Regions from separate parts of the Mesorhizobium sp. M1295 genome, predicted to be linked through region 2. Evidence: predicted binding sites of a transcription regulator. Region 2 holds the regulator's gene; each other region holds the start of a gene.
The links. The regulator PhoB, encoded in region 2, activates phosphate uptake and scavenging genes when phosphate is short. The targets are predictions, from matches to a motif close to TGTCATNNANCTGTCAT.
Positions count from the first base shown of each region.

Region 1: the regulator PhoB is predicted to act here: its motif matches at 2,698-2,714, upstream of NKH29_RS22940 (LTA synthase family protein).
Region 3: the regulator PhoB is predicted to act here: its motif matches at 3,878-3,894, upstream of NKH29_RS22465 (RNA degradosome polyphosphate kinase).
Region 4: the regulator PhoB is predicted to act here: its motif matches at 2,937-2,953, upstream of NKH29_RS03575 (inorganic phosphate transporter).

Region 1 covers NZ_JAMYLU010000017.1:151,984-157,861, reverse strand. Annotated here, with positions in the region: gene NKH29_RS22945 (pilus assembly protein TadG-related protein) at 1-692, shown strand, start outside; gene NKH29_RS22940 (LTA synthase family protein) at 732-2,657, opposite strand; gene fabD (ACP S-malonyltransferase) at 2,904-3,869, shown strand; gene fabG (3-oxoacyl-[acyl-carrier-protein] reductase) at 3,930-4,667, shown strand; gene NKH29_RS22925 (acyl carrier protein) at 4,855-5,091, shown strand; gene fabF (beta-ketoacyl-ACP synthase II) at 5,126-5,878, shown strand, end outside.
Region 2 covers NZ_JAMYLU010000002.1:388,797-394,674, reverse strand. Annotated here, with positions in the region: gene xylF (D-xylose ABC transporter substrate-binding protein) at 1-10, opposite strand, end outside; gene NKH29_RS05025 (ROK family protein) at 297-1,541, shown strand; gene phoB (phosphate regulon transcriptional regulator PhoB) at 1,551-2,240, opposite strand; gene phoU (phosphate signaling complex protein PhoU) at 2,257-2,964, opposite strand; gene pstB (phosphate ABC transporter ATP-binding protein PstB) at 2,997-3,800, opposite strand; gene pstA (phosphate ABC transporter permease PstA) at 3,797-4,648, opposite strand; gene pstC (phosphate ABC transporter permease subunit PstC) at 4,652-5,638, opposite strand; gene pstS (phosphate ABC transporter substrate-binding protein PstS) at 5,698-5,878, opposite strand, start outside.
Region 3 covers NZ_JAMYLU010000017.1:69,180-75,057, forward strand. Annotated here, with positions in the region: gene NKH29_RS22455 (hypothetical protein) at 1-7, opposite strand, end outside; gene ppx (exopolyphosphatase) at 71-1,603, opposite strand; gene NKH29_RS22465 (RNA degradosome polyphosphate kinase) at 1,603-3,804, opposite strand; gene NKH29_RS22470 (zinc-finger domain-containing protein) at 3,955-4,200, shown strand; gene NKH29_RS22475 (FAD-dependent monooxygenase) at 4,220-5,425, shown strand; gene NKH29_RS22480 (TIGR02117 family protein) at 5,619-5,878, opposite strand, start outside.
Region 4 covers NZ_JAMYLU010000002.1:107,001-112,878, reverse strand. Annotated here, with positions in the region: gene NKH29_RS03590 (efflux RND transporter permease subunit) at 1-925, opposite strand, end outside; gene NKH29_RS03585 (efflux RND transporter periplasmic adaptor subunit) at 922-2,199, opposite strand; gene NKH29_RS03580 (TetR/AcrR family transcriptional regulator) at 2,350-2,886, shown strand; gene NKH29_RS03575 (inorganic phosphate transporter) at 3,007-4,611, shown strand; gene NKH29_RS03570 (transporter) at 4,696-5,721, shown strand.

The sequences.
Region 1 (5,878 bases), on a different contig from region 2:
CGGCGACCGGCTACAATAATTCCTATCTCGACGATACGGTTATCACCCTGCTCCCCGGCCTCACCGGCGACATCGCGAAGTACAGTGTTTCGACGATGAAGCTGATCAACGACAAGAAATGCCCCCTGACCATCGGCCCAAACCGGGCCTGTCCGACGCCGATAGTGCCGCTGACCGACGATTTCGACAAATTGCGTAAGGCCGTCAGTGAGATGATCGAATGGAACGGCTCGGGGACCAATGTTTCGGAAGGGTTGTCATGGGGGATGCGGGTACTCTCGCCGGAACCGCCCTACAGTGACGGCGCGCCGTTCAGGGCGTCAGGCACGACCAAAACGGTGCTGCTGCTCACCGACGGCGAAAATGTTGTCTATGGCGCGAAGGATACGCCACAGAAGTCGGACTATGGTTCTTACGGGTTCCTGGCCTCGGGTCGGTTCGGATCCAGCGACCAGACCGCGGCCGCGCGCAATGTCGACGACTGGACAACCAATGTCTGCAACACGTTGAAGAAACAGGACGTGCAGATCTTCACAGTACTGCTGCAGGCCGACACCGCAGCCAACCGCAAGCTCTACGAGGCCTGCGCGTCGTCGCCGTCGGATTATTACCCGACCAACGACGTCACCCAGCTCGAAAGCGTGTTCCTGAAAATCGGAAGCTCGATTTCGCACCTGCACTTGACGAACTGAACGACGTCAGTCGCCCAACGGCCGTTCCGCCGCCGCTGCTCAACTCGTGTGCGCAGCCACTTTGCGTGTGGTTTCGGGGAAGAAATCGGGCGCCGCATGGCGCTTGCCGAACATCATGTCGTACTGCAGCAGACGGAAGTCGCGGATTGCCGGGTCGATCTCTTTCTGACGCGACCAATCGGGGGTGGCGTCGCCCGCCGGTGCCAACAGCAAATTGCGGTCGATGACGCGGTAGTGCTCCCGCAACTGGCCGAGGAAGCCGGTGTAATAGGGATGACTGATGCCGGCAGTCTTCAGGATATGATAGGGCAGGAAGGCTGGGCTGACGGCGCCGAGATCCTCGGCCGGGCCGCTGCGGTTTGACCAGACGATCAGCGGCGTCTGGTGGTGCAGCAGCATCAGGTCGGCCGCCTCCTTGCGCGGCGCGACATTGTCCTTCAGGAAACCGGTCTCGACGTAGACCGGCCCAAGCGGCGGCAGATGGTCGCCGAAGAAGGCGATGACCGTCGGCCGCTGGCGTTTCTTCGCCCATTCGATCAGCCGCTCGAGGCCACGGTCCGCGTCGGAAGAGCCTTCGGCGTAGCTCAACAGCGATTCACGTGCCCATTGGCTGATCGGCGCCTGCACCTTATGGGTCGGATTGTTATAGCGATAGGGCTCATACGGCCCGTGGTTCTGCAGGCTGACGGCGAAAAAGAAGACCGGCTCGGCGCTGGTATCGGCCTCGTGGATGATCTCGTCGGTCATCGCTGCGTCCGACGCGAGCGGTCCGCGTTTTTGCATGGGCGGCAACGTCTCCTCGGACTTGAAGTCGTTGAAGCCGAAATCGGCATAGACGGCTCCCCGGTTCCAGAACCAGTTGGTGCCGGGATGGATGGCGCGCGCCCGGTAGCCCTGACTTTTCAGGAAGGTCGCCAGCGACGGGGTAGGTGTCCGCACATATTGCTGGTAGGGAATACTGCCCGCCGGCAGGAAGGCGTTGGAAAAGCCGGTCAGGGCCTCGAACTCGATGTTGGCCGTCATGCCGCCGAATTCGGGCGAGAACATGTAGCCCGTGCGCAGTGCCCGCACATTGGGGATAGGGTCGGGCGTGATGGTGACGCCGGGCAGCTTGGTCGGATCCCAGAAGGATTCGCTCATGACGACGATGATGTCGGGCTTCTCGGCGGGTACCGAGGCCGTCACCTGCGGTTTGCCGATCGCTTCGATCGCCTTGCCGGAATAGCCGGGCGGCGCCGAGACATGGGCCATCGGGACGTTCAGCGCGAATGCGAGCGCAAAACCGTTCGAGGCATAGTTTTCCTTCTGGTCCCACATGATCGGGATGATCTGCAGCCGGTCGCGCGTCCATGAGAAAGTGGCATAGTCCATGATGGAGACGAAGAAGGCGATCAGCGGCACTGTCAGCGTCAGTCGGGCAAGGCGGCCCTTGTGGCTGAGCGCCGGAACGCGGCGGCGCCATAGCCGCCAGCCATAGACGAGAAGCGACAGCCCGCCGACGACGCCGATCGCCAGGGCAATGGCGGTTCCCGGGCGATCGCGTACCAGGAGCGGCATCAGCGCCACGATCTGCCGAGAATAGAGGAAATCAGTCGGATAGAGCGGATCGCCGAGATAGAGCGACTTCTGGTGGCCGACGAACGCCAGCGACAACGTCAGCGGCGCGAGGATCATCAGGCTCTGATGGCTGCGGCCGAGCACGGCGTCGAGCCCTATGAGGATCAACGCAAAAATGATGATTGTGGTCCAGCCGGGTTTGAAGGGCTGCAGAAAGAAGTCGATGGTGCCGGCAAAGTTGCCGCGCACGATCAATTCGATAGCGAACACCAGGATGGCCGCGGCCAACAGGCTGATGAAGCCATAGCGGATGACAGGCCATTTGCGCCCTGGCAGATAGCCGGTGGCCGGATCGCCTTCGAGAAACTGTGGCGCGGCCTCGGCTGCGCTCTTCTTGGTCTTTGCCACTGCGATAGTTCCCCGGCCCGCAACAAAAGCGTCACTCGACTGTCATCGAACTGTCACGCAAAGCTAGCGCCTGTGGCGGAAATAAGAAGAGCCAGCAAACAAATCGTGAGCGGTTTTCATCATGAGTGATCGCCAAAAAGCCTGCCGAAACAGGCACTCGGCCGACGTTGCGCGGTCAAGGTTGGACTTGACTTGGCCGCACGCCTTGCGTCACAGGCAACGAGAACCAGCAGCTGGGAGCCGCCGATGGCCATCGCATTCACCTTTCCGGGGCAGGGCAGCCAGGCTGTCGGCATGGGCAAGGACCTTGCCGATACCTTTGTTGAATCGCGGCGGATCTTCGAGGAAGTCGATGATGCGCTCGGCGAAAATCTATCGAAGCTTATCTGGGAAGGCCCGGAAGAGACGCTGACGCTGACCGCCAATGCCCAGCCGGCGCTGATGGCGGTGTCGCTTGCCGCAATCCGGGCGTTGGAGGCGCGCGGCTTCTCCCTGAAAGGCAAGGTCACCTATGTCGCCGGCCACTCGCTTGGCGAATATTCGGCACTTGCGGCCGCCGGTTTCGTTTCGGTCGCCGACGCCGCCCGACTGTTGCGCATCCGGGGTAACGCCATGCAGGCGGCGGTACCGGCCGGCGAGGGCGCCATGGCGGCGATCATCGGGCTGGAACAAGCCGACGTCGAAGCCGCCTGCGCAGAGGCTGCCCAAGGCGCGGCCAAAGATCCCGCGCAAGCCTTGGTTTGCCAGATCGCCAATGATAATGGCGGCGGCCAGCTGGTAATCTCCGGCGCCAGGTCGGCGGTCGAACTGGCGGCGAAGCTATGCACGGAGAAGGGCGCCAAGCGGGCGCTCATGCTGCAGGTTTCGGCGCCCTTCCATTCGGCATTGATGAAGCCGGCGGCCGAGATCATGCGGGAGGCACTGGCCGCCGTGACGAAGAGTGCACCGGCCGTGCCGCTGGTCTCCAATGTTACGGTGACCCCGACGAGCGATCCCGACGAGATCGCCCGCCGCCTCGTCGAACAGGTGATCGGGCGCGTGCGCTGGCGCGAAACGGTGGAGTGGTTCGGCGCGAATGGCGTTGCGACGCTATATGAAGTAGGCGCCGGCAAGGTTCTGTCGGGGCTGGCGCGGCGCATTAACCGCGATATTGCCACCAGTGCAATCGGATCCGCGGCGGATGTCGAGGCGGCGCTGGCGGCGCTTGCATAATCAACTGGCGATTTGACCCCGCTCCGTGCGAAGGGTGTTCGCTCAGATCAGGAGACAAAAATGTTCGAATTGACCGGCCGCAAGGCGCTCGTCACCGGCGCATCGGGGGGCATCGGCGAGGCGATCGCCCGCGTGCTGCATGGCCAGGGCGCCATCGTCGGCCTGCACGGCACGCGTATCGAGAAACTGGAGGCGCTGGCCGCCGAACTGGGCGACCGGGTCAAGCTGTTTCCGGCCAATCTTTCCAATCGCGACGAGGTCAAGGCGCTTGGCCAGAAGGCGGAGGCCGATCTCGAAGGCGTCGACATCCTCGTCAACAATGCCGGCATCACGAAGGACGGGTTGTTCGTACGCATGGCTGATGCCGACTGGGATAGCGTGATCGAGGTCAACTTGACCGCCGTGTTCCGGCTGACCCGCGAGCTTACCCATCCGATGATGCGGCGCCGCCATGGCCGCATCATCAACATCACTTCAGTGGTCGGCGTCACCGGCAATCCCGGCCAGGCCAATTATTGCGCCTCCAAAGCCGGAATGATCGGCTTTTCCAAATCGCTGGCGCAGGAGATCGCCACCCGCAATATAACCGTCAACTGCGTCGCCCCGGGCTTCATCGAATCGGCGATGACCGACAAGCTCAACGACAAGCAGAAAGAGGCGATCATGGCGGCGATCCCGACGCGGCGCATGGGCACGGGCGCCGAAGTCGCCTCTGCCGTCGCCTACCTCGCTTCCAATGAGGCGGCCTACGTCACCGGCCAGACCGTTCATGTCAATGGCGGCATGGCAATGATCTAACACTTGGGAAAACGCTTCATTCCGTCTTGGATGCACGGGATTTTTCGTGTAATGCCGCCCGCAACCCGGCGGTTCGGGCAAAAACCGGTCCTGTTCCGCTGCGTTTCCGGCAGGACCATCTTTCAGCTTGATTAGCGGCATTCTGCCCGCTAACGAAGACAGACAACCAAAAGACGAGGATGCCCAAATGAGTGACACCGCAGAGCGCGTCAAGAAGATTGTCATCGAGCACCTTGGCGTCGATGCCGACAAGGTGACGGAGCAGGCGAGCTTCATCGATGATCTGGGCGCGGACAGCCTCGACACGGTCGAACTTGTCATGGCGTTCGAAGAAGAGTTCGGCGTCGAAATCCCCGACGATGCGGCCGAGACCATCCTGACTGTTGGCGATGCGGTGAAATACATCGACAAGGCCTCCGCCTGACGCTATTTGCAGTCATCACCGGGGAGGACCTGCGATGAGGCGTGTCGTCGTCACGGGCCTTGGGCTGCTTTCGCCGTTCGGCATGGGCTTCGAGCACAGCTGGAATGAGCTTCTGACCGGCCGCAGTGCAGCCAAGCGCATCACCGAATTCGAGGTGGAAGACCTTGCCTGCAAGGTCGCCCACGTCATTCCGCGCGGTGACGGCTCCAATGCCACTTTCAATCCTGAAGCCGTTCTCGAGCCGAAGGAACTGCGCAAGATCGGCGACTTCATCCTGTACGGGATCGCGGCCGCCGACGAGGCGCTCAAGGATTCCGGCTGGCAGCCGAAGACGCATGAGGAACAGTGCGCCACCGGCGTGCTGATCGGTTCCGGCATCGGCGGCATCGAAGGCATCGCCGAGAATGCGATGATCCTCAAGGAACGCGGTCCGCGCCGCATCAGCCCGTTCTTCATCCCCGGCCAAATCATCAACCTCGTGTCCGGCCAGGTCTCGATCCGGCATGGGCTGAAAGGCCCCAACCATGCCGTCGTCACCGCTTGCTCGACCGGTGCGCACGCCATCGGCGATGCCGCCCGGCTGATCATATGGGGCGATGCCGACGTTATGGTCGCAGGCGGCGCCGAAGCGCCGGTGACGAGGCTTTCGATCGCTGGGTTCGCGGCTTGCCGCGCGCTCTCCACCGACCGCAACGACGCGCCGCAAACGGCCTCGCGCCCCTATGATCGCGATCGCGACGGTTTCGTCATGGGCGAGGGCGCCGGTGTTGTCGTGCTCGAGGAGCTC
Region 2 (5,878 bases):
ATTTCTTCATCATATCCTCCCTGCGCCGCGTACGGCGTGACCAATTGGCCCCAAAGGCCAGCTTAGAGGCGCTAATTTTTTCGAGCCTCGAAAAAATAGTGGCCCGATCTCCCGCTGCTGTCAACATCGATTCTGATGGATTTTGATGTTGCTGCGAGTTTTTTCGAGCTTCGGAATAAACGATGACAGCGCCACCTGCATCTGACACTATTTGCCTCATCTGACACTATTTGTCGGCATTACCGACGGCTTCCGGTTCATGAGCGGCCGCGGCAAACCGGGAGGAAAGCAAAACGATGTCGGTCGGAATCCGCCATGACGATTTGCGCCGGCGCAACCGGGCGATGGTGATCTCGGCCGTGCGCCGGGCCGGCCAGCCATCGCGTACGGAGATCGCCGCAACCACCGGCCTCAGCCATTCGACCATATCGGCGATCTCCTCCGACCTGATACGGGAAGGCATCCTCGCCGAGAGCAAGGCAAGCGAACCCGTTTCGTTGAAACGCGGTCGTCCGCAGGTCGGCCTCGCCCTCAATCCGGAAGCGGCGGCGGTGCTGACCGTGGTGTTGTCGCTGAATTTCCTGTCGGCCGCCATCATCGACTATGCGGGGCAGGTGGTCGCCGAGGAACAGCGCCGGCTGGACACGCTGACCATGCCGCGCGACGAACTGATCCGCGAATGCATGGCCATCGTCCGGCGCCGGCTGGACGATCCAGATCTTGACGTCCGCAGTGTCGCCCGCATCGCCCTGGCGATTCAGGGAATTACCGACTCCCCTGCACGCGCCATGCTGTGGTCGCCGATCACGCCGCAGACGGACATCGCCTTTGCCGACATGCTGGAAGATGAATTCGGCATCCCGGCCACGGTGGAGAACGACTGCAATATGATGGCGGTGGCTTTGCGCTGGCGCGATCCGGATCGCTATCGCGACGACTTCATCGCCATCCTGCTTTCGCACGGCATCGGCATGGGGCTGGTGTTGAAGGGCGAGCTGTTCACCGGCACGCATTCCTCGGGCGGCGAGTTTGGCCACATGATCCATCGTCCGGGCGGCGCGCTCTGCCGTTGCGGGCGGCGCGGCTGCATCGAGGCCTATGCCGGCAATTACGCCATCTGGCGCAACGCCACGCAGATGAGCGAAGACAGCCAACCGGTCGCCGACGTCAGCGACGCCGACATGCGCGCGCTGGCGGTTCGGGCGCGCGAGAAGGACGGGCCGGAACGCGAAGCCTACCGCAAGGCCGGCGAAGCGCTGGGTTTCGGTCTCGGCTCGCTGTTCGCGCTGATCGATCCGGCACCGGTCGCAATGGTCGGCGCCAGTGCCGCCGCCTTTGATCTGATCGAGCCGGCCTTGCGGAAGGCCATCGCCCAGACCGCCGGCGGCCAGCATTCGGGCTCGATCTCCTTCGATACCGAGCCGAACGAATTGCCGCTGATCCGCGAAGGCTGTGCAATGCGGGCGTTAAGCTTCGTCGACCAGCAGATTTTCGCGCCGGGCGCGCAAATGAGGCCCGGCGTCAGAAAGAACGTAGCCTGACTGGGCGGGTCAATCTTCCCTGATCGCGTAGCCGGCACCGCGGATGGTGCGGATGACATCAGGCATGCGGCCGTTGTTGACGGCTTTGCGCAGCCGCCCGACATGCACGTCGACGGTGCGTTCGTCGATATAGATCGTCTCGCCCCAGACATTATCGAGTAACTGGCTGCGCGAGAAGACGCGGCCCGGATGCCGCATCATGAATTCGAGCAGCCGGAATTCGGTCGGCCCGAGCCGGATCTCGGTCTTCTTGCGATACACCCTGTGCGATTCGCGATCGAGCACGATGTCGCCGACCTTCAGCACGCTGGACAGCACTTCCGGCTTGGCGCGGCGCAGCAGCGCCTTGACCCTGGCCATGAATTCCGGTGTCGAAAACGGTTTGACCAGATAGTCGTCGGCGCCGGTCGAAAGACCGCGTACCCGGTCGCTCTCCTCGCCGCGCGCGGTCAGCATGATGATCGGCAGCCGTTCGGTTTCGGGGCGCACCCGCAACCGGCGGCAGAGCTCGATGCCGGAAACCGCTGGTATCATCCAGTCGAGCACCAGAAGATCGGGCACATTCTCCTGCAAACGGATCTCGGCTTCGTCGCCGCGTGTCACCACCTCGACCTGGTAGCCTTCGGATTCGAGATTGTAGCGGAGCAGCACACCCAACGGCTCCTCGTCCTCCACCACCATTATGCGTGGTGCGATCATCGGCTGGGCACCCCCATCATGTCGCCGGTGCGGACATTGTCGTTTCGTCTTGCTTCGGACGATTGACCGGCAATTGCTCGCCGGTCAGCACATAATACGCATTTTCGGCGATGTTGGTGACATGGTCGCCGATCCGCTCCAGATTCTTGGCGCAGAACAGCAGATGCGTGCAAGCGGTGATGTTGCGCGGGTCTTCCATCATGTAGGTCAACAGTTCGCGGAACACCGACGTATATTTGACGTCGATGCGCTCGTCGGCGGCGCGTAGCTTGGCCAACGCGGCCGCATCGCCTGCAGCATACTCCTCGATGACGCCCTGCACCTGGATGAGCACCAGCTGCGCCATCGCATCGATGGAATGCGATAGGTCGCGCGGTGTGACGCTAAGGCCGACCGCACTCACACGCTTGGCGATATTCTTGGCAAGGTCGCCGATGCGTTCGAGATCGCCGGCCATGCGGATCGCCCCGACGACATGGCGCAGATCGTGGGCCATCGGCTGGCGCTTGGCGATCAGGGTGATGGCGCGGTCGTCCAGTTCGCGTTGACGCGCATCCATGATGGCATCGTCGGAAACGACGCGTTGCGCCAGCACGTTGTCAGAATTCAACAGGGCCTTGGTCGCCCCGCCGACCATCGAACCGGCGAGGTCGGCCATGTCGCGGATCAGCTTGCTGATCTGCTCGAGATCCTCGTCGAAAGAAGCGACTGTGTGTTCGCCCATGGTCCTGTCCTCATATGCGTGATCGGAACGGCTCAGCCGAAGCGGCCGGTGATGTAATCCTGCGTGCGCTTCTCGCGGGGCGACGTGAAGATCTTCTCGGTCCGGTCGAACTCTACCAGTTCACCCAGATACATGAAGGCGGTCTGGCGCGATACGCGCGCCGCCTGCTGCATGTTGTGGGTGACGATGACGATCGTGTAGTCGGCTTGCAATTCGTCGATCAGTTCCTCGATCTTGGCGGTCGACAGCGGGTCGAGTGCCGAAGCCGGCTCGTCGAGCAGAATGACTTCCGGCTTCACCGCCACGGTGCGGGCAATACAAAGCCGCTGCTGCTGGCCGCCTGACAGGCTCAAGCCGCTGGCGTTGAGCTTGTCCTTGACCTCGCCCCACAGCGCGGCCCGCTTCAACGCTTGTTCGACGCGGCCGTCCATTTCGGACTTGCCCAGATTCTCATAAAGCCTGACGCCGAAGGCGATGTTCTCGTAGATCGACATCGGGAACGGCGTCGGCTTCTGGAACACCATGCCGATCTTGGTCCTCAGGAGATTGAGGTCCTGCGAGCGGTCGAGAATGTTCTTGCCGTCGAGCAGCACCTGGCCCTCGGCTGTCTGCTTCGGGTAGAGTTCGTAGATGCGGTTGAACACACGCAGCAGCGTCGATTTCCCGCAGCCCGAAGGGCCGATGAAGGCAGTGACGCTGCGCTCGGGCAGCGACAAGGTGATGTCCTTCAACGCCTTGCTCTGGCCGTAGTAGAAGTTGAGGTTCTTGACCTCGATCTTCGTCTTCTCGGCGACCGTCTCGGTCATCGTCATGTCCGCGGACAACATCTGTGTCATCTGTCCTCTCTGCGTCCGGTAAGGCTGCGGGCGAGGATGCTCAAGCCCAGAACCGTCAGGGTGATTATGAGTGCGCCGGTCCACGCCAGTTGCTGCCATTCCTCGTAAGGGCTGAGAGCGAACTGGAAGATGGTCACCGGCAGGCTGGCCATCGGCGCGTTGATATTGCTGCTCCAGAACTGGTTGTTGAGCGCGGTGAAGAGCAGCGGCGCCGTCTCGCCGGAAATGCGTGCTATCGCCAGCAATATGCCGGTGACGATGCCGGACAATGCGGCGCGGTAGGCGACCGAACGGATCACCACCCAGCGCGGCGCGCCGATCGCGGCGCCGGCTTCACGCAACGCGTTCGGCACCAGGTTGAGCATGTCTTCAGTGGTGCGCACGACCACCGGAATGACCAGGATGGCAAGCGCAACGGCGCCGGCTATGGCCGAGAAATGCCCCATTGGCCGCACCATCAACTCATAGACGAACAAGCCGATGATGATCGACGGCGCCGACAACAGGATGTCGTTGATGAAGCGCACGACGGTGGTGATGCGCGAGAAACGCCCATATTCGGCCATGTAGGTTCCCGCCAGCACGCCGATCGGCGTGCCGACGACAACGGCGATGATCGTCATCAGCAGGCTGCCCGCGATTGCATTGAGCAGGCCGCCGGCCTCGCCTGGCGGTGGCGTCATCTCGGTGAAGACCGCGAACGAAAGCCCGGCTGTGCCCTTATAGACCAGTGCACCGAGAATGAGCGCCAGCCAGGCAAGCCCGATGCCGGCGGCGACGACGCAAAGCGCCATCATCACCGAATTTCTGGCTTTGCGGCGGCTGTGGAGCGATGAGGATGTCGACATCGGTCAGGCTCCCGTACGGGCGTCGATCCGCATCAGCATATAGCGGGCGGCGGCAAGGATCAGGAAAGTGATGACGAACAGGATCAGGCCGAGCGAAACCAGGGAAGAGGTGTAGAGATCGCCGTCGGCCTCGGTGAATTCATTCGCGATGGTCGCCGAGATGGTCGTGCCCGGCGCGAACAGGGAGGCGCTGATGCGGTGGGCGTTGCCGATGACGAAGGTCACCGCCATGGTTTCGCCGAGCGCGCGGCCGAGGCCAAGCATGACGCCGCCCATGATACCGATGCGGGTATAGGGAATGACCACGCGCCGGGTCACTTCCCAGGTCGTGCAACCGATGCCGTAGGCCGATTCCTTCAGCACCGCCGGCACCGTATCGAAGACGTCCTTGGTGATCGAGGTGATGAAGGGCAGCACCATGATGGCGAGGATCAGCGCCGAGGTCAGAAGGCCGATGCCGTAAGGAGGGCCGGCGAAAAGGCTGGATAGTCCCGGCACGCCGTGGAAGATGTTGATGATGAAGGGCTGTATCGTCGTCTGCAGGAACGGCGCGAACACGAACAGGCCCCAGATGCCGTAGATGATCGAGGGAATGCCGGCCAACAGCTCGACCGCTATGCCGATCGGGCGCCTGAGCGGGCGCGGGCAGAGTTCGGTGAGAAACACGGCAATGCCGATGCCGATCGGAACCGCGATCAGGATGGCGATGGCCGCCGTGACCAGCGTGCCGTAGATCGGCGCCAGCGCGCCAAATTTTTCCGTTACCGGATTCCAGCTTTCAGTCGTCAGGAAAGAGAACCCGAAGGACGACAGGGCCTGCCATGAGCCGGCAAACAGCGAGATTGCGACACCACCGAGGATGACCAGCACAAGAATTGCGGAAGCGCGGGTGAGTCCGCGGAATATGGCGTCTGTGAGCGCGAAGCGCCGCACCGTAGCTTCCCTGGCCCGGGCTGCAGATGATAGCATGGCATCGGAAGCGATGGTCATTGGGTCCTCGCGATTGAAGGCAACAGGGAGGGCGCCGTCGACGCCCTCCCTGGAGGAGATTACATAGCCGAGTAGAGCGGCTTGCCGTCGCTGCCGACGACTTCCTTGGCCCACATGGCCTTGACGCTCTCGACCACCTTGTCGGGCATCGGAACGTAGTCCAGCTCGCCGGCCATCTCGTCGCCCTTGTCGTATGCCCAGGCGAAGAATTTGAGCGCTTCGCCGGTGGTCGCCGCGTCG
Region 3 (5,878 bases), on a different contig from region 2:
ATTTCACGATCTTCTCCCAAGCGTGGAGCTCGCAGCGAATTGCCACATGCAATTGGCGTCGTGCCTGAAACTACTTCACTGAAATACTGGAGCCGCCCTCGACCCCCAGCACCAGCCGACGATTGGTGACCCTTGCCAGCTGTGCCAGCCGGCCGGCCGGCCGCTCGCCGTAAAGATCGGCCAGCGCTGCCGGCAGCACCAGCGCCAGCACGCCATTGCCGCGGTTTTCCCATTTCAGTCGCGGCATGACGCCGGGCATTGCCGCGCTCAGCAAATAGACGACGCGCAGCAGCGCCGCCAATACCCTGGCGCGTTCGAGATAGCGCGGTGTCGCCAGCCCGCGGATTTCCGGAGCGGCTTCATTGAACACGCCCTCGTGGCGAAACAGGCTGACAAGCGCCAGGAAGGCGCGGCCGGGATGGTCGACGCCGATGAACGAGGCGTGGGCGATGATGTTGAGCGATTGCTTGCCGCGATATTCGGGATGGGCGCGCCAGCCGATATCGGCAAGCAGGCAGGCGGCGTGGCGGTAGCGCGCCTCATCCCTGGTTTCGTCGATGCCGAAGGCAGCGAAGGCCTTACCGGTCCATTCGACAAGCTCATGCGCGTGGTCGACCGATCGCGAGCGCAGGCGGGCAAGCTCTTCCGCCGCCGAGATCAGCGGATCGGCTTTCTGTTCGGCCTTGTCGAGCAGCGAATAGAGAAAGCCCTCGCGCACGCCCAGCGCCGACACGATGATCTTCGACGGCTGCATCGCCGCCATGATCTCCTGCAGCACGATGGCGCCGTAGGGCAGCAGCGAGCGGCGGTTCTTGGAGACGCCCTCGATGCCCTTGACCTTATCGATCTCGGCTTTGGCGACCTGCCGGAGGAAGCTCGCGGCGCTTTCGATGCCGATCTCGTAATGGTGCATGACGCCGAGCGGGTAGTTGGTCATTTCCATGTGCAGACGGGCGAGGTTTCGCCAGGTGCCGCCGACCGTGTAGAAGGCCCTGCCCTGTCCGCCCTTCAGCAATTTCGCCCGCGCCAGTTGCTCGCGCGTGATCTTTGCCGCCTGGGTCAGCGAGTTCTTCGCCATGTCCTGCAGGCGCAAGCCGCCCAACGGCAGGGTGATGCCGTCACCGATCGCCTCGCCGTCGATATCGATCAGTTCGAGGCTGCCGCCGCCAAGATCGCCGGCGATGCCGTTGGCCGGGTGGAAACCGGAGATGACGCCGAGCGCCGAATAATGGGCTTCCTCGCGGCCGCTCAGCACCTGGATCTCGGTCTTGAGTACATCCTCGGCGCGGTGGATGAAGTCGGGGCCGTTGACCGCCTCACGGGCGGCGGCGGTCGCCAACACATACATGCGCTCGGCGCCGGCCTGGTCGGAGAGCGCGCGGAAACGGCGGAACTCTTCCATCGAGCGCGTCACCGCCTCGGGATCGAGCTTTCCGGTCGAAACGATGCCGCGGCCGAGGCCGGCGAGCATCTTTTCGTTGAACAGCAAGGTCGGCGAGCGCGCCAGCCCTTCATAGATGACAAGACGGATCGAGTTCGACCCGATATCGATGATGGACAGCGGTCGGCGGTCCTGAAGCCGGCCCTGGGACGCTGAAATCATCAGCCCGTCGCTGCGTTCTGTTTCTTGCGGCGCTTAAACTGCGCGATGCGCTTGGGCGCATGCGACTTCAACGCATCGCCCCGTCCGGACAGGCTCGGATTGGTCATGAAATATTCCTGCGCGTTGAACGGTTCCTCGCCCTCCTCCAGCACAACGCGCCGGGAGGTTCCGTCAGCCAATACGTCGAAACTTTGCTGGTTGTCCATGATGTTGCCGAGCATGATCTGGCCGAGCACCTGTTCATGCACAGTTGGATTGGTGATCGGCACCATGGTCTCGACGCGGCGGTCGAGATTGCGCGGCATCAAATCGGCCGAGGAGATGTAGACGATCGCCCCGTCCGAGGGCAGGCCGTGGCCGTTGCCGAAGCAGTAGATGCGGCTGTGCTCGAGGAAGCGGCCGACGATCGACTTCACCCTTATGTTCTCCGACAGGCCCGGCACCTGCGGTCTCAGGCAGCAGATGCCGCGCACGACGAGATCGATCTCGACGCCGGCGCGGCTGGCATCGTAGAGCGCATCGATGATGATCGGATCGACCAGCGCATTCATCTTCATCCAGATGCGAGCCGGCCTGCCATCCAGCGCGTGGCCGATCTCGTCCGAAATATGCTTGAGGATGCGGTTGCGCAGCGTGAACGGCGATATGGCCAGCCGCATCTGCTCGGCCGGCTCGGCATAGCCGGTGATGAAATTGAACAATTGCGCGACATCGCGCGCGATCGTCGGATCGGTGGTGAAGAAGGACAGGTCGGTGTAGATGCGCGCGGTGACCGGGTGGTAATTGCCGGTGCCGAGATGCACGTAATTGCGTAGCCTGCCATCCTCGCGCCGCACCACCAGCGACATTTTCGCGTGGGTCTTCAGCTCGAGAAAGCCGAAGACGACCTGGACTCCGGCGCGCTCGAGGTCGCGCGCCCAGCGGATGTTGGCCTCCTCGTCGAAGCGCGCCTTGAGCTCGACCAGCGCCGTCACCGACTTGCCGGCCTCGGCGGCGTCGACCAAAGCCCGCACGATCGGGCTGTCGTTGGAGGTGCGGTAGAGCGTCTGCTTGATCGCCACCACTTCCTGATCGGCCATCGCCTGGCGCAGGAACTGCACCACCACGTCGAAGGATTCGTAGGGGTGGTGGACGATGATGTCCTTCTCGCGGATGGCGGCAAAGCAATCGCCACCATGCTCGCGGATGCGCTCCGGGAAGCGCGGATTGTAGGGCGTGAACTTCAGATCGTCGCGAGCGACGGCGACGATCTCCGAGATCTGGCTAAGCGCCAGCGGCCCGGTAAGCACGCTGATGCGGCTGGCCGAGACGCCAAGCTCGCCGGCGACGAAGTCGCGCAATTCGGACGGCATCAGCCTGTCGAACTCGATCCGGATGACCGAGCCGCGGCGGCGACGCTTCAGCGCCGTCTCGAACAGCCGCACCAGATCTTCGGATTCTTCCTCGACCTCGATATCGCTGTCGCGGATGATGCGGAACGTGCCGGAGCCCTTGACCTCATAGCCGGGGAACAGCTTGCCGATGTAGAGACTGACCGCCTCTTCGAGCGGAACGAAGCGGACGTGATGCTTGCGATCCGGCAAGCGGATGAAGCGCCTCAGCGCTACCGGCAGGCGCAAAAGCGCGCTCATTTCCTCGCCGTTCTTGCGGTGGCGCAATTGCAGCGCCATCGAGAAACCGAGATTGGGAATGAACGGAAACGGATGCGCTGGGTCGATCGACAGCGGCGTCAGGACCGGAAACACCTGCTCCTGGAAATGGTCCTCGAGCCAGGTCTTCTCGTCCTTGGTCAGCGCATCGCGGGTGATGCTCTCGATGCCTTCCTTGTTGAGCTGCAGCATCAGCGCCGAAAGGCTGTTCTGCTGGTCCTCCTGCAGGCGCTCGACCTCGCGCAGCAATTGTTCGAGCTGCTGCTCGGGGGTGCGCCCGTCCGGGCTCTTCAGCACGATGCCCTCGCGCACCTGGCCGGCAAGACCGGCGACGCGGACCATGAAGAACTCGTCGAGATTGGCCGCCGATATCGACAGGAAGCGAACGCGCTCGAGCAGCGGATGATTGGCGTTCAGCGATTCCTCGAGCACGCGCCGATTGAATTGCAGCCAGGAAAACTCGCGGTTGACGAAGCGGTCAGGATTGCCGCCTTCGCGGCTCGCAGCCTCGATGGTGATGAATTCGTTCTGGACCGGCTTCAGTTCGTTCATAGTTCCTGCTCTTCTCACACCCGTCCGCGGATTACGGTGTTAACCGGCTTAACTTATCCTCTGACAGGCTTTTGCGACAGTTTCATTTCATCGATCTTGCAAAGAGACGGGTTATGATCCAGATGCAATCGACAAGATCAGGAGACGACGATGGCAGGCGGTTCCATTCCCCATTTCCAGAACGATGCGGGCTATCCGGCAATCGACATCGGCGTCAAGGAATTCATGTGCACCGGCGCCAATCCGCCTTTCGACCATCCGCATGTATTTCTCGACATGGGCGACGACAATGAAAAGGTCTGCCCCTACTGCTCGACGCTCTATCGCTATTCGCCGAAGCTGAAGGCATTGGAAACGGTGCCGCCGGGCTGCCTTTATATCGACCAGGCCGCCTGATTCTCCTGCGACAAGCCTGATGCAGGAAACGCAGTCCCGGCAGGTCGTCATCGCCGGGGCGGGCGTTGCCGGGCTGACCGTGGCACTGGCCTTCGCCGAGCGCGGCTATCGGATAAAACTGTTCGAACAGGCGCAGCACCTCGAGGCTGCCGGCGCCGGCATCCAGTTGTCGCCCAACGCGACACGCATTCTTCGACAACTCGGCGTACTCGATCGGCTGCTGCCGACGGCGGTGCGGCCGGAGGCGGTTGTGCTCAAGGATGCCGCCACGCTGGGCGAGCTGGCGCGCGTACCGCTTGGCCCGGCCGCCGAAACGCGCTGGGGGGCACCCTATCTCGTCGCCCACCGCGCCGATCTGCAGTCAGCGCTGATGCAGCGGGTTTCGGAGCAGCCCGGGATCGAACTGGTCGCTGGCGCGCGGGTGACCGACATCGCAGCCGGACCGAAAGCTGTTGCCGTCACTGCATCGGCTGATGGCGAAACGGTCGAGGCTGGCTGTCTGCTGATCGGCGCGGATGGCGTCTGGTCGTCGGTGCGAGAACAACTGGCCCGCAAAGCGGCCGAATTCGGTAGTAGCCGGTTTTCAGGTGAGCTGGCGTGGCGCGCCACCGTCGGTGCCGACAGCCCTGCTGGCCAAGCCTTTGCAGCGATCGGTGCGCCCGATTGCGTTACCGCATTCCTCTATCCCGGCTTCCATATGGTCGCCTATCCGGTCAGCCGTGGCACTGCCTTCAACCTCGCCGCCTTCACCAGGGGCGAGCGCATCGCCGAGGGCTGGTCGGGGCATGCCAACCCCGCCATCCTCGTCAGCGCCATGCGCGGTACCGCGCCGGCGCTGGTCCGTCTGGCGAGCGAGGCGGCGCCGTGGACGGCATGGCCGATCCACACCGTCGAGCAGCGGCGGTGGACGACACCGGAAGGCGTCGCGCTGATCGGCGATGCGGCGCATGCGATGACGCCCTTTGCCGCACAGGGCGCGGCGATGGCGATCGAGGACGCGGCGACGCTTGCCGGCTTCGTTGCCACCTCGCCTGCCGATCTCAGCGGCGCGCTTGCCGCTTGGGAACAGGCGCGGCGGCCGCGCGTCGCCCAGGTCGCCCGCCGCGGCGCGGTCAACCGCCTCGCCTGGCACGCGGCCGGGCCGGTGGCGATGGCCCGCAACCTGTTCCTGGCGATGCGCTCACCCGAAAAGCTCGCCGCCGATCTTGATTGGCTTTATGGCTAGCGGGCGCGCGAGTCTGGGGATCGGCGATAAAAGCTCGATAGGCCGGCGGGACAGCGCCCCCCTCTGTCCTGCCGGACATCTCCCCCACAAGGAGGGAGATTGGCAGTTTCGGCGCCTTGCTAGGTCCTGCAACGTTAGAGATTGGCGAAAGGAGGGCTCGAAGGATCGCGGCGTTGATCAGCCGGAACCCTCTTCAATTGTGAAGCCGCATCGACAGGCCGAGCGAGGCTGGCAGCGGGTTCCACCAGCCGGTGCGCAGCCCGGCCGTGCGCAGTGCCGCCGCCGTCCAGGTGTTGCAGCCGATCAGCGCGTTGAAATGGCCATTGGCTTCGAAGAAACGATCGAAGCGGGAATAGGCCGCATTCTCGATCGGAATGGCCCCGTTCGGCCCCCGCTGGAAGCTTGCCGCAATGTAATCGAGCAGCGCCGCAAAGCGTTCGTCGCCGATGTCGA
Region 4 (5,878 bases), 280 kb from region 2:
TCTCCTGGATCGTCGGCACAATCTTGTGGATCGCCGCCGCGGTGGTCAGTGGATTGGCGGCCGGCGTCGGAAAGATGGCGAGAAAGATGCCGGGCTTGCCGTTGAAGGTGACCCTGGTGTCGGTGTTCACCGCGGCGAGTTCGACGCGGGCCACGTCGCGCAGTCTCACCACATTGCCGTCTTTCGAGCGGAGCGGAAGGGCAGCGAAAGCCTCCGGCGTCTGCAGGGTCGAGCGAACCGTGATCGAGGAAGCCACATATTCGTTTTCGGTATCGCCGGGCGCGGAGAGGAAATTCGATTCGTTAATGGCGGTCAGCACTTCCGCCGCCGTCACACCGCGCGCCGCCAGTTTGATCGGGTCGATCCAGACGCGCATCGAATATTCGGCGGCGCCGAAAATCTGCACGTCGGCAACACCTTCGACCGTCGACATACGCGGCCGCACGACGCGCTCGATATATTCGGTGAGCTGTTCCGGCGTCATGTTCGGGTTCTGCATCGAGATGTACATCATCGCGAACTGCTGGCCGGTGCCCTTGACGATCACCGGGTCTTTGGTTTCGTCCGGCAGATCGCCGCGAACGCTCTGAACCTTCGACAGGACTTCGTTCAGCGCAACGTCGGGGTCGGAGCCGAGTTTCATCTGCACTGTCACGGTGCTGGATGACGGCCGGCTCGCCGACGTGACATAATCGATGTTTTCGGTCGAAGCGACAGCACGCGCGATCGGCGCGGAAATGAACCCCTGGATCAGGTCGGCGCTGGCGCCGGGATAGGCCGTGGTGATCGTGATGGCCGTTTCTTCAACCTCTGGATACTGCCGGATCGAAAGGTTGAAGATGCCCTGAAAACCCAGAAGCAGGATCATGCAGGCAAGCACGGTCGAAAGGACCGGGCGGCGGATGAAGAGGTCGGAAAAGCTCATTGCTGGGCTGCCTGCTGGTTCCCCGGCTTGCTCGGATCGATTGTGTTGTCGACGGCAACGGACATGCCGTTGGAGAGCCGGTTCTGGCCGGCGGTAACGACTTCGTCGCCGGGCTGGATGCCTTCCAGGATCTCGACCAGGCCGGCGTTGTGGCGGCCTGGCTTGACGAACACCTGGGCGAGCACGAGCTGCGGCTTCTGTTCTTCCGCTGCCGGTTTGGCTTCCGCTGCCGGTTTGGCTGGGGTAGCGCCCGGCTTTTCTTCGGGTTTTGCCGCGGGTGCTTCGGCAGCGGGCTTGGCAGCATCCGCGGCTGGTTTTTCTTCCGGCTTTGCCTCGGGAGCCGCGCCGTTGACTTCTGCGGATTTGGCCGGGCGCACCACGAAGACGAAGTCACCGTACAGGCTGGAGGTCAGCGCAGTCTGCGGCAGCGCCAGCACGTTGTTCTCCTCCGGCAGTTCGACACGCACCTGGACGAACTGGCCGGGCGTCAGCTTGCCTTCAGGATTGGCGACCTCCGCCCTCACCGTCACCAGCCGGCTCGTCGGGTCGATCTTCGGATCGATACCGCGGATGATGCCGGCGAACGGCATGTCGCCGCCGCCAATGCCCAGCCGCACCGTCTGTCCGATCTTCAGCAGCGGAAGCTGCTGCTCCGGCACGGTGAAATCGACACGCATCGTGTCCATGTCCTGCAAGGTCACCACGGCGGTGCCGGGTGTGAGATACTGGCCAATGTCGATTTTCGGAATACCGACGGTGCCCTTGAAAGGGGCCGTCAACTGCTTTTGGTCGAGCACCGCTTGCAGCTTGTTTACCTGCGCGGAGGAGACCGATGCTGCCGCCTGCGCCGTGTCCAGCGTAGCGTCGGTGCCGACCCCGCGCTTCTGCAGCTCAAGAGCGCGCATCAGCGTCGTCTGGTCGGATGTGGCTTGCGCCTTCGACGCCACGAGGTCGGCCCGCTCGACGGCATCGTCGAGCTGCAGCAGCACGGCGTTGGCGGCGACCTTCTGATTGGCATGAAACTGGATGTCCTTGACGATACCCGCGGTTTCGACGGTCAGGTCGACGCCGCGCACGGCACTGACAGTACCGATCGCCTCGACGCCGGGCGTCCAGGACATCGGTTTGACGATGACCGTCGACACGGTCGCGGCCGGCGGCTTCATGGTGGCGAAAAACTGTTTGATCGCATTGTCGCGGAACAGGTTGAAGCCGACGATGCCGCCGCACACCAGCACGAGCAGAATGAAGGCGATGATGAAGCGCTTGATCACGAACAGTCCCCTCGGCCATGGCCCAGCATAACGGTCGGATGACCGGAACACATACCTGTGACTGGTCCCAATTTCAAATGACGGCAATCTTACTGTACCGTCTGGACGGTCTTGTCAATTCCGCTTAAGCTAATGAATGGGGAACGATTGATGAAGGCCCGCAGAACAAATTCGCGCGAGAAGATCCTCGCCGCCGCCGCCGACGTGGCGCGCGAGACGGGTCCCGGCAGCCTGTCGCTGGATGCGGTCGCCAGCCGTGCCGGCGTGTCGAAGGGTGGTCTTCTCTACAATTTCCCGACCAAGGCGAAATTGATGCAGGCGCTGGTGGAGGATTATCTCAGCGCGTTCCAACAGGCGCTTGAGGCCGCCCGCACCAACGGCGTCAGCGGTGAGAGCCCGCTTGCGGCCTATATCAGGCTTTCGGCCGAGCATGCCGAGGAGTCGAAACCGTCGGCGACCTGGATATTTTCGGCGATTGCCGAGGATCCCGATTTCCTGACGCCGATAAAATCGTTCAGGCGGCAAGTGTTCGAGCGGCTGAAGGAGGAGACGCCGAATCTCAAGGCGCTGCTGGTCTGCTATCTCGCTATCGAAGGGCTTCGCAGCATGAACCTGTTCGGTTCGGACATTCTCTCCGCCGACGAGCGCCGGTTGCTGATATCGACCCTGCTGGAGATCGCGGAATAGATCAGGAACCACCGTCCAGCACTATCTGCTCCAATCTCAAAGTGCTCTGCCGTCACACAGGCTTCATTGTGCCGACATAGCGTCCTCCCATTCTTTGCTGCAACGCAAGAGGAGTGGGGTATGGTCGATATTGTTTCCAGCGAAGCAGGAATTCCAAGGCCGGAGCATCCGCTCGACCGGCCAAACAGCACCGGCAAATGGTTTCTGCCGGCCTTTGCCGTCATCATCCTGGGCGGCCTTGCCTATGTCGGCTACGCGCTCAGCCAGGACCTGACCAGCACCGTCGCGGTGCCGTGGATTCTGCTTGGCCTGGCGCTGCTGATCGCGCTCGGCTTCGAATTCGTCAACGGTTTTCACGACACCGCCAATGCGGTGGCAACGGTGATCTACACCCATTCCATGCCGGCCGAGCTTGCAGTGATGTGGTCCGGCTTTTTCAACTTCCTCGGCGTGCTCACCGCCAGCGGGGCGGTCGCCTTCGGCATTATTTCGCTGTTACCGGTCGAACTGATCCTTCAGGTCGGATCGAGCTCCGGGCTGGCCATGGTCTTTGCGCTGCTGGTCGCAGCGATCATGTGGAACCTCGGAACCTGGTATCTCGGCCTGCCTGCCTCGAGCTCGCACACGCTGATCGGTTCGATCATCGGCGTCGGCCTCGCCAACCAGTTCACGGCGCCGGCCGGTTCCATCACCAGCGGCATCGACTGGTCGCAGGCAAGCAATGTCGGCCTGTCGCTTCTGATCTCGCCGCTGGTCGGGTTTTGCCTGGCTGGGCTGCTGCTTCTGGTGATGAAGCTGCTGGTCAGGAACCGCGAGCTTTACGAGGCGCCGAAGTCGAGCGCCCCGCCGCCGCTGTGGATCCGGGCGCTGCTTATCTTCACCTGCACCGGCGTCAGCTTTGCCCACGGCTCCAATGACGGGCAAAAGGGCATGGGCCTCATCATGCTCATCCTGATCGGCGTGGTGCCGACCGCCTTCGCGCTGAACCGCACGCCGGATATCAATTATCTCGAAGCCTACAAATCGGCGGCGACGCAGGTCGAAACGGTACTCGGCAAATACGTCAAGCCCGGCGTCGCCGTGACCGACGCGGCGACCGTGGTCGGTGACGCCGTTCGCACCAAGACCTGGAAGGACGAGACCACGCCTGCGCTGCAGAGCTTCATCCACGACACTAGCGCAATGTTGTCGCCCTATCCGTCCGTGGAAAAGCTGCCGACAACGCTGGTCAGCAACGCCCGCAACAACATCTATCTTATCGGTGAAGCGCTGAAACTGATCGACAAGAAGAAGCTGCTGCCGATGGAGGCCGACGACCTGAAGGCGGTGACGACCTATCACAAGGCGGTCGACAACGCGACGAAGTTCATCCCGCTCTGGGTCAAGGTCGCCATCGCGCTGGCGCTCGGCCTCGGCACCATGGTCGGCTGGAAGCGCATCGTCGTCACCGTCGGCGAGAAGATCGGCAAAAGCCATCTGACCTACGGCCAGGGTGCGTCCGCAGAGCTTGTTGCAATGGCGACCATCGCATCGGCCGACTATCTCGGCCTGCCGGTCTCGACCACCCATGTGCTGTCGTCGGGCGTTGCCGGCACCATGGCGGCGAACGGCTCGGGCCTGCAATGGTCGACAGTGCGCAACATGCTGATGGCCTGGATACTGACCCTTCCGGTCTCCATCTGTCTTGCCTTCGTGCTGTTCGTCATCTTCCGCCAGATATTCTGAGCGGGGATAGGACTTGGCCAGAATGTCGCGGCGCCGGCTCCGGCGCCGCCCAGATCCTGAACGTGCATTGTCTCGGCGGCGGCCATGAATGACGCATCGCATCTGACATTGCTTGCCGCGGACGACCAGCATCATGCCCCCGGGCTGGTCTGGGCCTATCATGCCGCTCCCGGCAAAGCTCCCGAATCGCTGGCGCCCCGGGACACAGAGGCCGCGCTGGCCTCACTGGACGGCTGGGTCTGGCTGCATGTCGACCTTGTCGACCGGCGCGCCCATTCCTGGGTCAGCCATGCCTGCGCGCTGCCGGCGTCGGCTCATGCAATCCTCGAAGGACATGAGGACAGCCTGGTGCTGGCGCATGAGAATGGCGTCGTCCACGGCATTTCCGCCGACCTGCATGGCGAGATCGCCCATCAGTCGACGACCATCGGCAGATTGCATTTTGCGGTCTCGGAGCGGCTGCTGGTCACCGGCCGCCGCCATCCGCTCGCGGCGGTGGAGGAAGTGCACACCGCCCTTGCCGCGGGGCTGCGGCCCGCCACAGCATTCGAGCTGTTCGAAACGCTGGTCATGGCTTTTTGCAAGACCACCAGCCTGCGGCTCGCCGCGGCGACGAAGCGGCTCGATGCGGTCGAGGACCATCTCGTGACCGAGCGACTTGCCGACGAAAGACGACAGCTGAAGGATGTGCGCCGCCTTGCCGTATCCTTGCATCGGCCGATCTCGGCCCTGGCAGCACTTTTCCAGGATGAAGACCGTTCCGCCTGGAACCTTTCCGCCGGCGCACATGAAGTTCTGCGCCGGCTTGCTGCCCGCCTGGAACGGCTCGACCGCGAGGTCGTCATGATCAACGACCGGGCAAGGCTGCTGCAGGAGGAGCTTGCGGCCGAGCTTGCCGACGAATCGAACCGCAGCCTCAAGGCGCTGGCAGTGATGAGCGCACTGCTTTTGCCGGGCACCCTGATCGTCGGCATATTCGGCATGAACACCGGCGGGCTGCCATTCACCGACAGCCCCAGCGGCTTCATCCTGGCGATGCTGCTGGCGGTCGGCGCGACCGGCCTGTTCTACTGGCTTCTACTATGCGCCGGCGCCAAACTGCGGTTCTGAGGCCGACTAATGGCGGCGTTCGTTCGCCTGTATGCAAAGTACGGGCTGGCACGTCGAAACCACGCCGTCCCGCCTTCCGAAAATCGGTTCCGATTTTCGGGCCGATGCGCTAGAGCCTTTCGGGATTGAACCGTGCCTTTAACCCGGAAAGGCTCCC